Regions from separate parts of the Parabacteroides chongii genome, predicted to be linked through region 3. Evidence: riboswitches for the same ligand, from Rfam matches in the RefSeq annotation. Region 3 holds a riboswitch; each other region holds the start of a gene.
The links. Region 3 has a riboswitch for cobalamin ahead of P3L47_RS15425 (sirohydrochlorin cobaltochelatase). Riboswitches for the same ligand answer to the same signal wherever they lie in the genome.
Positions count from the first base shown of each region.

Region 1: it holds a riboswitch for cobalamin, as region 3 does, so the genes downstream of both, P3L47_RS01425 (porin family protein) here and P3L47_RS15425 (sirohydrochlorin cobaltochelatase) in region 3, are expected to answer to the same signal.
Region 2: it holds a riboswitch for cobalamin, as region 3 does, so the genes downstream of both, P3L47_RS08240 (putative transporter) here and P3L47_RS15425 (sirohydrochlorin cobaltochelatase) in region 3, are expected to answer to the same signal.

Region 1 covers NZ_CP120849.1:313,541-317,808, reverse strand. The annotation lists gene P3L47_RS01430 (ATP-binding protein) at 1-1,503, shown strand, start outside; cobalamin riboswitch at 1,554-1,818, shown strand; gene P3L47_RS01425 (porin family protein) at 2,087-2,680, shown strand; gene priA (replication restart helicase PriA) at 2,750-4,268, shown strand, end outside.
Region 2 covers NZ_CP120849.1:2,196,888-2,201,155, reverse strand. The annotation lists gene P3L47_RS08245 (F0F1 ATP synthase subunit gamma) at 1-26, shown strand, start outside; gene P3L47_RS08240 (putative transporter) at 129-1,805, opposite strand; cobalamin riboswitch at 2,082-2,278, opposite strand; gene P3L47_RS08235 (acyl-CoA carboxylase subunit beta) at 2,397-3,929, opposite strand; gene P3L47_RS08230 (acyl-CoA carboxylase biotin carboxyl carrier protein subunit) at 3,931-4,268, opposite strand, start outside.
Region 3 covers NZ_CP120849.1:4,133,435-4,137,702, forward strand. The annotation lists gene cobJ (precorrin-3B C(17)-methyltransferase) at 1-769, opposite strand, end outside; gene P3L47_RS15425 (sirohydrochlorin cobaltochelatase) at 869-1,783, opposite strand; cobalamin riboswitch at 1,877-2,072, opposite strand; gene aspT (aspartate-alanine antiporter) at 2,216-3,913, shown strand; gene P3L47_RS15435 (bifunctional aspartate transaminase/aspartate 4-decarboxylase) at 3,938-4,268, shown strand, end outside.

The DNA of each region.
Region 1 (4,268 bases), 2.2 Mb from region 3:
GGGAATTATGTGTATATTGATAAGACTGAATATGTTTATCGCATGACACATTCAGCTTCGAATTATATGTTTTTGAGCCGTCCACGCCGATTCGGTAAGTCGCTGCTAACTTCAACGCTCCATGCCTATTTCGAGGGACGCAAGGAGTTGTTTGAAGGGTTGGCTATGGAAGGGCTGGAGAAAGAATGGATAACCTATCCGGTACTCCACTTTGATGTCAGCATGGCGAAGCATGTGGATGAAGCCCGTTTGAATCGGATGTTGGATTTTCTCTTGTCGGGATATGAGGATCGGTATGATTGCCATATAGAGGAGAAAGATGTTAATATCCGGCTGGCGAATTTGATACAATGTGCTTACAAGCGGACAGGGCGGCAAGTGGTGGTGTTGATTGATGAATATGATGCGCCGCTTCTCGATGTGATGCATGAAGAAAAAAACTTGCCTGTGTTACGAAACGTGATGCGTAATTTCTATAGTCCACTGAAGGCTTGCGATCCTTATCTGCGCTATGTCTTCCTTACCGGTATTACGAAGTTTTCTCAATTGAGCATATTCAGTGAACTGAATAATATAAAGAATATCAGCATGGACGATTCCTATTCCGCCATTTGCGGTATCACGGAAGAGGAGATGTTGACGCAAATGAATCTTGATTTGGAATTGCTTGCGAAGAAGATGCAGATTACCTGTCCGAAACTTGTTGCACGTTTGAGGGAGAATTATGACGGCTATCATTTTACTTACCCCTCGCCTGACATCTATAATCCTTTCAGCTTGCTGAATGCTTTTGCGGACGGTAAAATCGGTTCTTATTGGTTCGGCAGTGGTACACCTACCTATTTGATCGAGATGCTGAACAAATACCATGTAAAGCCTCAGCAGATCGGAGGTCGGAAAGTTATTTCCGAATCGTTCGATGCGCCGACGGAACGGATGACGGACATCACCCCGCTACTCTACCAAAGCGGTTATATCACGATAAAAGATTACTCCGAACTGACGGAACTTTATACGCTCGACATTCCCAATAAGGAGGTACGTATGGGGCTGATGAAAAGTTTGTTGCCCGGTTATCTTCACCAACATACCGCCGATGGTCTTACAACGGTTGCGCTTCTTTTCGAGGCGATAGCCGGAGAGCGGATGGACGATGCCCTTTGTTTATTGCAGACTTTCCTTTCCACGATCCCAAAATGCGATAATACCGATTACGAGGGGCATTACCAGTCTTTGCTATATACCATATTCAGTTTGCTTGGTATGTATGTGGATGTGGAAGTACGTACCCCCCGTGGTCGTGTGGATATGGTGATGCGGACGAAAACGACACTTTATGTCGTGGAGCTAAAACTCGATAAAACGGCGGATGCAGCCATGAACCAGATAGATTTGCGGAATTATCCCGAACGTTTTGCTTTGTGCGGGTTGCCCGTCGTGAAAGTTGCCATCGGTTTCGACCGGGAGCGACATACTATCAGCGATTGGCAGATAAGGTTCTAATCACTCCAACAAGAAAATAAAGATTTTGTACAAATCTAGTAAAAATGTATTATATTTGCGACATGCATTGTTCCGGACCTGTATCCGCAGGAAAGGATTAAAAGGGAATCGGGTGAAAATCCCGGACAGTCCCGCTGCTGTAAGCTTCATAACGGATTGGGCAACACTAGTGCCACTGACGGAGAAGTTGACAGATAACAGTGGACAGTGGACAGTTTAACTGTCAATTGTCAACTATCAACTGTCAACTGAAAAGTTGGGAAGGCGCTCAAACCGGAAGTAAGTCAGAAGACCTGCAAGGCATACTATTTCGACGGCTTCGAGGAAAGGCCGGAAGAGAACAGGAGACAGATTGTCGTCTCCACTATTCTTACTCCCGTTTCCCGTCTGGCTGTCTGAACATTTTTGTTTTTAATTATTTTGCCATAATAATTAGGAAAAGAGGCATGGATCGGTTTGCGGGATGAGCTCCGTAACCGGTGCATGCTTTCCTTTTTAATGAATGAACAGGATGACAGTAATACTTGTTTATTATAGGAAAAGTGCGTTTATTTGCAAACATAATTAATTAACAACAGGCAATATGAAGAAGGTTACAGGTTTAGTTTTGGTTATTTTGATGGTATTCATAGCCGTACCGGCAAAATCCCAGTTGAAGTTTGGGGTAAAAGGTGGTTTGAACATATCATCCGTTCATATGAATTCCGATATCCTGAAAGCGGATAATGTGACAGGATTCCAGATCGGTCCGATGATCGAGACTACTATTCCGTTGATAGGCATAGGCTTGGATGCGGCCATTCTCTATTCACAGAAAGGAGTCGACATGAAAACGGAGGGAACAGTTACCTCGACAAGTATGAAAACAGATTATTTGGATATCCCCGTCAATTTGAAGTGGAAGTTCGGTATTCCTTTGGTAAAAGCCTATCTTTCTGCAGGTCCGTATGTAGGTTTCCGTGTAGGAGGAGATAAAATTTGGAATGTTTTGGGTGAACAGATTAAAGCGAAAAACTTTAGCGCAGGCCTTAACTTCGGTGTAGGAGCGGAACTGATCAGCCATTTGCAGGTCGGCATCAATTATGGCTTGGGACTGACTGATAATTACAGCTCGGATAAGTTCGATATGAAGGCGAAGAATCGCGGCTGGTCCATTACTGCAGCGGTTTTGTTCTGATAACAGAAAGAAGATATGGAGGGCCGGGCTTTAACAGTCCGGCCTTTTTTGTTACTTTTGACCTCGTAAATGAAATATGCAGATGTCATACTACCCTTGCCGCTGGAAAATAGTTATACCTATAGTATCCCTGCGGATTTGGAGGCTGCCGTAACTCCCGGTTGCCGCGTCATTGTTCATTTCGGTAAGAAACGTTATTACACGGCTATTGTAATGGAGGTGCATGAGCGTAAACCGAATACGGACTTTGAAACGAAAGATATCTATGCCTTGCTGGATGCCAGTCCGGTATTGCGCAGGCCGCAGCTCCGTTTCTGGAGATGGATTGCCTCTTACTATATGTGTAAATTAGGGGATGTCTATAAGGCGGCTTTACCTTCCGGACTGAAGCTGGAAAGTGAGACAGCGGTGACTTATAATGCCGATTTTGTGGCTGACGGTCCTTTGCGTCCCAACGAGCAGGCTGTATTGGATGCCTTCAAAGGCGTACTCAAACTGACCGTATCCGAACTGGAGAAAAGAACCGGTTTGCGTAATGTCGTGCCGATTGTGGCTTCCTTGATGGCGCGCGGCGCTGTCGAGGTCAGCGAAGAGATGAAACGCGGATTTGTGCCGAAGATGCAGACATTTATCCGGCTGTCGCAGGAATATGCCAGCGAGGAACGTTTGCAAGAGGTTTTTGCTGATTTTAAGCGGGCAAAGAAACAGGAACTTTTGCTGGTCTGTTTCTTGGATTTGAGTCATGCCTTAAATCCGTCGTTGAGTAAGGAAGTTTCAAGAAAGGAGCTGCTGGAACACAGTGGCTGTTCTGCTGCCATATTGGACGGGCTGCTGAAGCGGGGTGTTTTGGAAAGCTATGAAAAAGAAGTCGGACGCTTGCAGGTGCCGGTATGCCGGTTGCAATCGCTCAGTCCGCTCAGTCCGGCACAGGAAAAAGCGTACGGTGAAATACACGATGTATTTACATCTAAAGAGGTTTGTTTGCTTCACGGCGTTACTTCGAGCGGAAAAACGGAAATCTATGTCCGACTGATCGACGAGGTCCTGAAGATGGGCAGGCAGGTTTTATATATGCTTCCGGAGATAGCCATCACTACCCAGATCACGGAGCGGCTGGCTAAATTGTTTGGAAACAAACTGTTGGTATATCATTCTAAATTTTCCGATAATGAACGTGTGGAGGTTTGGAACAAACTTCTTCACGGTGGAGAGCCAATGGTCGTACTGGGTGTTCGTTCCTCTCTCTTTCTCCCGTTTAAGGATCTGGGACTAATTATCGTAGATGAGGAACACGAAAACACTTACAAACAGCAAGATCCGGCACCACGCTATCATGCCCGCAATGCCGCGATCGTATTGGCTGGAATGCATGGGGCAAAGACTTTACTGGGATCGGCTACTCCTTCGATCGATTCCTATTTCAATGCAACGACCGGCAAATATGGACTGGTCGAACTGACTACCCGTTTCGGCGACTGTCTGATGCCGGAGATTATCACGGCCGATATAAAGGAGCTGAAGCGTAAAAAAATTATGAAGGATACGCTTTTCTCTCCTTTGCTGGTTGAAAAGGTGAATGCCGCTATTG
Region 2 (4,268 bases), 1.9 Mb from region 3:
ATATTATGGGCGGGAGTGGTCAATAATCTTCTACTTATAATGATCGAAGCCCCGGCGAATCACTTCGGCGGGGCTTCCGGCTTTAAAATTATTATTGAACAATTTTCTAACAACCAAATCTATTAAATTTAGCAGAAGAATAATATCATTAATTGGGCAGTCAGTACGCGCAGGAACATGGTAAACGGATAAACCGTCGCATATCCGACTGCAGGAGCGTCGTTGCCTGCCGTTGCATTCGCATAAGCCAACGCAGGAGGGTCGGTCGTACTACCGGCCAGTAATCCCATCAGCGTAAAATAATTCAGTTTGAAGAAATACCTGCCGGCAAAACCGATAATCAACAGCGGTAACATCGTTATAATAAAACCGTAACCGATCCAGGCAAATCCCCCTTTATTGACAATCGTATCCACGAATCCGTCTCCGGCACTCAATCCGACACAAGCAAGGAACATGGTTATACCGATCTCCCTCAGCATCAGGTTGGCACTTTGGGTTGTATAAGTAACCAACTTATAACGATATCCGAAGCGGCTCAACAGAATAGATACGACCAACGGACCACCCGCCAAACCGAGTTTGATCGGTTGTGGGATTCCCGGGACAGTGAATGGGATACTACCTAAAATAATACCCAAAGCGATGCCAATAAAAATAGGGATCAGGTTAGGCTCATTCAAACGCTTCATCGAATTACCCAATATCGTACTCACCTTATCGACAGCCAGTTCACTACCGACCACCGTTACGCGGTCGCCCACCTGCAATTGCAGTCCCTGAGTAGCCACCAATTCGACTCCGGCACGGTTTACACGCGTCACATTGATACCGTGCAAACGCCGTAACTGCAAATCACCCAAACGGGAACCGGTCAGCTCCGGTTTGGTAACCAGAATACGACGGCTCACAAAAGCACTTTCAGCAGGGATCCACTGTTTACGGTCCATTTCAATTTCGGGACCGACAAAAGTTTTTATAGTCTCTGCGTCATGCTCTGTTGTGATCACAAATATCTTATCATCCTCATCCAGAATCGTATTGCCGGTCACGATCTCGACTTTATTGCTCTTCTTCCGCCAAATACGGGATATCACATATTGCCGGTGTTCGAGAAAAGCGCCGAGTTCCATCACCTTCCGTCCGAAAAGTGCGGGATTCTTCACGACAAGCGATATGGGAGTCGCTTCACTGTTATGCACATCGTTCTCCGCTTCCAGTTGTTCTGTCTCTTTCTCAAAACTGATATGAAAAATGTAGCGGACAAACAACATGGAAAGGATAATACCGACAACCCCCAGCGGATAAGCGACAGCATATCCCAGTGCGATCGTTTCATTCGATGTACCCGTCATATCGGTAAAAGCCTGTTGGGCCGCACCTAAACCAGGTGTATTTGTTACCGCTCCCGACAAAATACCGACCATTGTCGGCATGGGAATATCCGTTATGAAATGAATGACCAAGGCCGTTACAACGCCGAGGAAAACAATTCCGCAAGCCAACCCGTTCAATGTCATCCCCCCCTTTTTGAACGAAGAGAAAAAACCGGGACCGACCTGCATACCGACAGAATAAACGAACAGGATCAACCCGAACTCCTTGAAGAAATGGATCACGGCTGGATTAATGGTAAAACCGAAATGTCCCAGTAAGATACCGACAAACAACACCAGGGTTATACCCAATGAGATACCGAATACCTTGATCTTGCCTAACTGGATTCCCACAGCGATCACCAGCGATAACAAAAGAATAGAATGCCCTATTCCCTCTCCCCACAGCAGTTCACTTATCCACTCCATAATTATTTATTTTTCAGATATGCAGATGAAATATCAAAAGCATAAAAATTATCCTTTACATGCTGAACACATGAAGGGCACAGGCAATCCTTATAATAGACCCTGATAAAAACCTGCTGGCATTGATCCAGACCGGTAAATACATGCTGATCTTCCGGCGAAAAGCCGTCACAACCTGATAACTTCGCGCCACAACGCGCACAAAGCTTCTCCATAAATGTTACCTCCTTAAACGATAAATATTCTTTTCGAACTACTTTTCTAACCCACGAGAAAAACAGCCTTTAATGAACGGCAGGTCTTCTGACTGACTCCCATCCTGAAGCCTTCCCGACAAACGTCAGTGGCATTAGTTGTTTTCAGAATGTTGAACGGAGCTCACAGCAGCGGGACTGTCCGGGATTTACACCCGATTCCCTTTTAATCCACATCATCCGACCAGACGATACGGAACCAATTCGACGGCAAAACTACAAAATAAAAAGATATAACAACTATTTAATCATAAGTTTTTTACAATAAAAAAATCCCTGCCAGCCTCACGGTCGACAGGGATTGCCATTCATAAATTCTAACAACAAAATCAAATCGTTATAATGGCATATTGCCATGTTTCTTCGGCGGATTGCTCAGGCTCTTGTTCTTTGCCATCTCCAGCGCCTGTATCAGTTTGAAGCGAGTCTGCCTCGGCATGATAATCTCATCGATAAATCCTTGTTCGGCTGCCCGGTAAGGATTGGAGAATTGCTCGGTATACTCTTTCATTGCCTGTTCTTTTTCTTCGCCGGTTGCTTTTCGGTACAGGATATTCACAGCACCTTCAGCTCCCATCACGGCGATTTCAGCCATCGGATAGGCCAGGTTTATATCGGCTCCGGTCGGTTTGCTCGACATCACGATATAAGCACCGCCATAGGCTTTCCGGGTAATCAGCGTGATCTTGGGAACGGTCGCTTCCGCATAAGCATACACGATCTTGGCACCGTGGCGGATAATACCGTCATGTTCCTGCTGGCAACCGGGCAAAAATCCCGGAACATCTTCAAATGTGATCAACGGGATGTTGAAACAATCGCAGAAACGGATAAAGCGTGCCGCCTTATCGGAAGCATCGATATCCAACACACCCGCCAGAAATGCCGGTTGATTGGCAACGATACCTACCGAACGTCCGCCCAAGCGGGCGAAACCGACTACGATATTCTTTGCAAAATGAGGCATTACCTCGAAGAAATAATGATTATCGACAACCGGTTCTATAATATCTTTGATATCGTAAGGCACATTCGGATCATCCGGGATCACCTGCTGCAAAGCTTCATCTTCACGCCGGACATCGTCGGAACAGGAAACGACCGGTGCATCCTCCATATTATTTGAAGGAAGGAAACTCAACAATTCACGAATACTCATTAATGTTTCCTCTTCCGTATCGCACATAAAATGGGTGACACCGCTTTTACTACTATGCGTATAGGCACCTCCCAGTTCTTCCTTCCCCACTTCCTCATGAGTAACCGCCTTGACTACATCCGGTCCGGTAATGAACATGTGGCTTTTATCCTTTACCATAAAGATAAAATCGGTCAATGCCGGAGAATAACAGGCCCCACCGGCACAAGGTCCCAGAATAGCCGAGATCTGAGGAACGACACCCGAGGCCATCGTATTCTGATAAAAAATAGAAGCATATCCGGCCAGGCTGTTCACACCTTCCTGGATACGGGCTCCTCCCGAATCGTTCAGGGCAATGACCGGTGAACCGCTTTTCAGTGCCAATTGCTGAACTTTCACTATTTTGGCAGCATTCGTCGCGCTCAACGTACCTCCGTAGGCTGTAAAGTCGTAGGCATAGACAAAGACTTGCCGTCCGTCTACTTTACCGTAGCCGGATACAATCCCGTCACCGGGGATTTTATTCTTATCCATGCCGAAATTCGTACAGCGGTGAACCACAAATTTATCCAATTCGTTGAACGTCCCTTTATCCAGCAACATATCGATCCGTTCGCGGGCTGTCATCCGGCCGGATTCATGCTGCTTTTCGATACGGGTAATACCACCTCCCTGCGAAGCTGTCTTATCCAGTTCTTCAAAGGTCTTATACAACTGTTCCTTTCCCATTTTATTCTTCTTTATCTGTTATTACGTCCAGCAACAGAAGAACCTGGTTGCTTGCTACCGAATCTCCTTCTTTGACCAATACCTCACGTACCGTACAGGCTGAACTTACCTTATAATTACTCTGCATCTTCATCGCCTCTATCACGACGACGATATCACCGGCTTCCAGACGGTCGCCTTTCTCCACCAACACTTTCACGACTTTTCCGGGCATAGGAGAAACGATCTTGTTATCCTGCCGCTCTTCGCTGCTCTTACGCATACGCAGATATTTCATCTGTGTATCGACAATATCGACGGCATAAGACAGGAAATGTGTATTCACCGTATAACTTTTGC
Region 3 (4,268 bases):
TACCAGTTTCTGCTTTACCCATCTTGATTTCACCGTAATAGCCGCGTGGTGTAATCATCTTGTTGTCGAACCGGTAAGTTTGTGAGTTGCCGATCAGAACAACAGTGAACATATCTACTTGTTCCGGATCGAACTCTGCCAGGGTGGTGATCGTCACTTTCTGCTCTTCACGTCCTGCCTGGCGGACAAAACCGACAGGTGTCTGCGGATCGCGTTCCTGCAGGAAAAGTTCGATCAGACGATACAGCTGCCAGTAGCGACCTTCGCTTTTGGGATTGTAGATCGCTGTGATAAAGTCGGCCATCGCTGCCGCTTTGATACGCTTCTCTATCAGCTCCCAGGGAGTCATCAGGTCGGAGAGGGAGATCACACAGAAATCATGACCTACCGGAGCGCCCAGCAGGGAGGCTGCTTTCTGGAATGCACTGATACCGGGAAGAACTTCGATAGGGATGTTGCTTCCTTTTTCGCGCTGCATTTCATAAATAAGCGGAGCCATTCCGTAAATACCTGCATCACCGGAACTGATAACTGTTACTACTTTGCCTTCGGTTGCATAATTATATGCTTCTTCGGCACGTACTTTTTCCCGTTTCATTCCCGAATCGATGCAGATCGCATCAGGACGGATCGCTGATTCAATAAACTGGAAGTAATATTTATACCCAACGATAACATCCGACTGGCGGATGGCGGATAGAACTGCCGGTGTAATATCTGATTCGCTGCCGGGACCGATCCCGGCTACGATTATTTTTCCTGTGCTCATCTTTTAGCTTTGAGTTATTGATTCTGATTTCATCAGTACCAACAAAGATAATGTATTTTATTGGAATAATTGGATTGTCAGATGTTCTAAGTCTAAGTATTAATCTTTTTCTGCTGCGTACTTTTTCTTCTTACTGGTTATATCGATCATCTTATGTTTGGCTGCGAACCTGGCATGATCGATAAATATATCCTGGATTTCCGGATTTTGTCCCAGCCCCTGCATAAAGACAGATACCTGATAACCTTTGCCTTCCAGTTCCTCTTTCATATCACCGGCAATGTCGTTGTTGGCGTGGTCGCCGGCAACGAACATGAAAGGCATCAGTAATACTTTCTTTACGCTGCTTGCATCCAGTTTGGCAACCATATCGCCGAAAGAGGGATAACCTTCTACGGTTGTTACATGGTAATTAGTATATCCTTTGGACTGCAGCATGTAATCCATCATGGCATACTGTGCTGTGGCAGGTGTATAAGTACCATGTCCGACAAGAATTGTTGCGCCTTCTTTGGTTCCGTTCTTTGTAACGGCTGCTATTACATTTTCAAAGTCGTGGGGAGTATAAAGCAACGGGTTGCCGATGCGTATGTCTTTGAAGTTCTTTTCCAGCGGAGCAATGTCTTTACGAAGTGATTCCATTTCCACTCCTTCGATAATGTTGGTGGACTGGACAAGGATGTGTGTATATCCGTCTGCTTTCAGTTTTTCCAAGGCTTCGACCGGATTCAGCTTTTCGATGCCGCGTGCTTTCAGGCGGCGTGCAACGATACGGGAAGTATAGGCTTCGCGTACTTCCATATCCTGGAAGGCGGCTTTTGCTTTTTGGTTGATCGCGTCGATAGTGAGAGCGCGGGTGTTGTCGTACGTGGTACCGAAATGCACCATTAATAGGGCAGCTTTGTCGCCCGGTTGCATAGAAGCGAGCATGTCTGATGCCTCGAAGTTCTCGCCGTCGTGTGCCCAGCACATAGGTGTCAGCATACAAGCAATAAATAATAGTAAATGTTTCATATATAATAAATTAAGAGATAACGTACGAATGCGACAAATCACATACCGGCTGTCGGTAACCCTTTTCTTATCAGCCTCCTGACCCCGGGAGAATATGATATAATAACTTTGGCAGGTTTCCTGACTTGCCCGGAAAGCGACCTTCCCATCCTTTTGTCGGACAGTGGTGTAAGAATGCTTTCCTTTGTTGAGGGCTTCACAGTAGCGGGCACTGTTCCGGATTCTAACCGGATTCCCTTTTATACGAATAACGGAATGTTACCGTATCACCAAAGCGGAGACAAAGATAGAAATTTATTTAAAATAAGGTGGATTTTATGTTCTCTTAATTGAATCTTTTGGAACAACTTCCTTACAGATACTGTTCCATCTACCACAGTGAAAACCGGGCATATAATTATGCCTGTAATATTAACGCCAAACAATTAATATATGGAGTGGTTTGCAGATTTACTCAAACATTATCCGGAACTCGCCATCTTTTTGACGCTGGCATTGGGCTTCTGGATCGGTAAATTTAAAATAGGGAAATTTTCTTTGGGAACAGTAACCAGTGTTCTGCTGGTCGGAGTATTAATCGGGCAATTGCACATTGATATCGGTGCACCTATTAAATCGGTGTTCTTTCTTTTATTCCTGTTCGCTGTAGGTTACAGCGTAGGGCCACAGTTCTTTCGCGGACTGAAGAAGGAAGGACTTCCGCAGATGCTTTTTGCTGCCTTGATGTGTCTGTTCTGCTTGTTCATCCCTTTCCTTCTGGCCAAGCTGATGGGATATAATGCGGGTGAAGCTGCCGGATTGCTGGCCGGCTCGCAGACAATTTCAGCCGTATTGGGAGTTGCGGAAGATACAATCAATCAGGGCAGTCTGAGTGCTGCCGATAAAACGGCTATGATTAACGTGATGCCTGTCGCTTATGCCGTTTCGTATATTTTCGGTACGGCAGGTTCGGCGTGGATCATGAGTGATGTGGCACCCCGCCTGCTGGGCGGACTGGCATCCGTGAAGAAAGCATGTAAAGAGCTGGAAGCTAAAATGGGGAATGACGACGAGAGCGAACAACCGGGATTTATGCCTGCAGCACGTCCTATCACTTTCCGGGCTTATAAGATAAGCAACGACTGGTTTGGTGCAGGTAAGACCGTGCAGGAACTGGAAGATTACCTGGAAGAGCAGGGCCGTCGCTTATTTGTGGAGCGTGTCCGTATCAATAATGTCATTTATGACGTGAAACCGGACTTGATGCTTCAGAAAGGAAACGAGGTAGTCCTGAGCGGACGGCGGGAGTTCGTGATCGGTGAGGAAGATTGGATAGGTGACGAAGTGAACGATATCGATTTGCTGGACTTCCCTGCTGAGACATTGCCGGTATTGATCTCCCGTAAGAAATTTGCCGGTATGACGGTGGCACAGCTCCGTAAGGAAAAGGTGATGCATGGTGTCAGTATAAAGAATATCAAACGTGCCGGAATCAGTATTCCGGTATTGGCTGCGACCCGGATCGATCCGGGCGATATGCTCGAATTGGTCGGAACCAAGCTGGAGGTGAACGAGGCGGCTGCCACATTAGGTTATGCCGACCGTCCGACGAATCAGACGGATATGATCTTTGTCGGATTGGGTATCTTTATCGGTGGGATAATCGGTTCGCTGGCTATCCACTTCGGGGATATTCCTGTCAGTCTGAGTACGAGTGGAGGGGCATTGATTGCCGGCTTGGTGTTCGGATGGCTTCGTTCCAAACATCCTACATTCGGACGTATTCCGGAACCTTCACTTTGGGTATTGAATAATGTCGGGCTGAATATGTTCATTGCCGTCGTCGGGATTACGGCTGGTCCGAGTTTCGTGACCGGATTCAAAGAAGTAGGAGTGAGCCTGTTTGTTATCGGTGCCCTGGCTACGACTATTCCGCTGATAGCCGGTGTCCTGATGGGGCGTTATCTCTTTAAATTTCATCCCGCCATCACTCTCGGCTGTACTTCCGGTGCGCGTACTACGACTGCCGCTCTCGGAGCTGTGGAAGATGCGGTAGAGAGCCAGACACCTGCATTAGGTTATACAGTCACTTATGCAGTAGGTAATACTCTTTTGATTATTTGGGGAGTGGTTATCGTGCTGTTGATGTAAATCATAAACTATACATTATATAATATGGAAGAGAAAAAGAAAATCGTAGTTACCCGTGAATACGAAAAGAAGATGTCGGAGATCAGTCCGTTCGAATTGAAGAATATCCTGATCGACCTCGCAGATGAAAGTGCACGTAAAAGCACACACATCATGTTGAATGCCGGACGCGGTAATCCGAACTGGATTGCCACTACACCCCGTGAAGCCTTTTTCCTGCTCGGTCAGTTCGGTTTGGAAGAATGTCGCCGGGGAACGAAATTGGAAGACGGTATGGTCGGCCTTGCCGGTGTTCCTCAGAAACCGAGTATCGCTTATCGTTTCCGGGAATTTCTGGATAAGCACGAAGGAACGC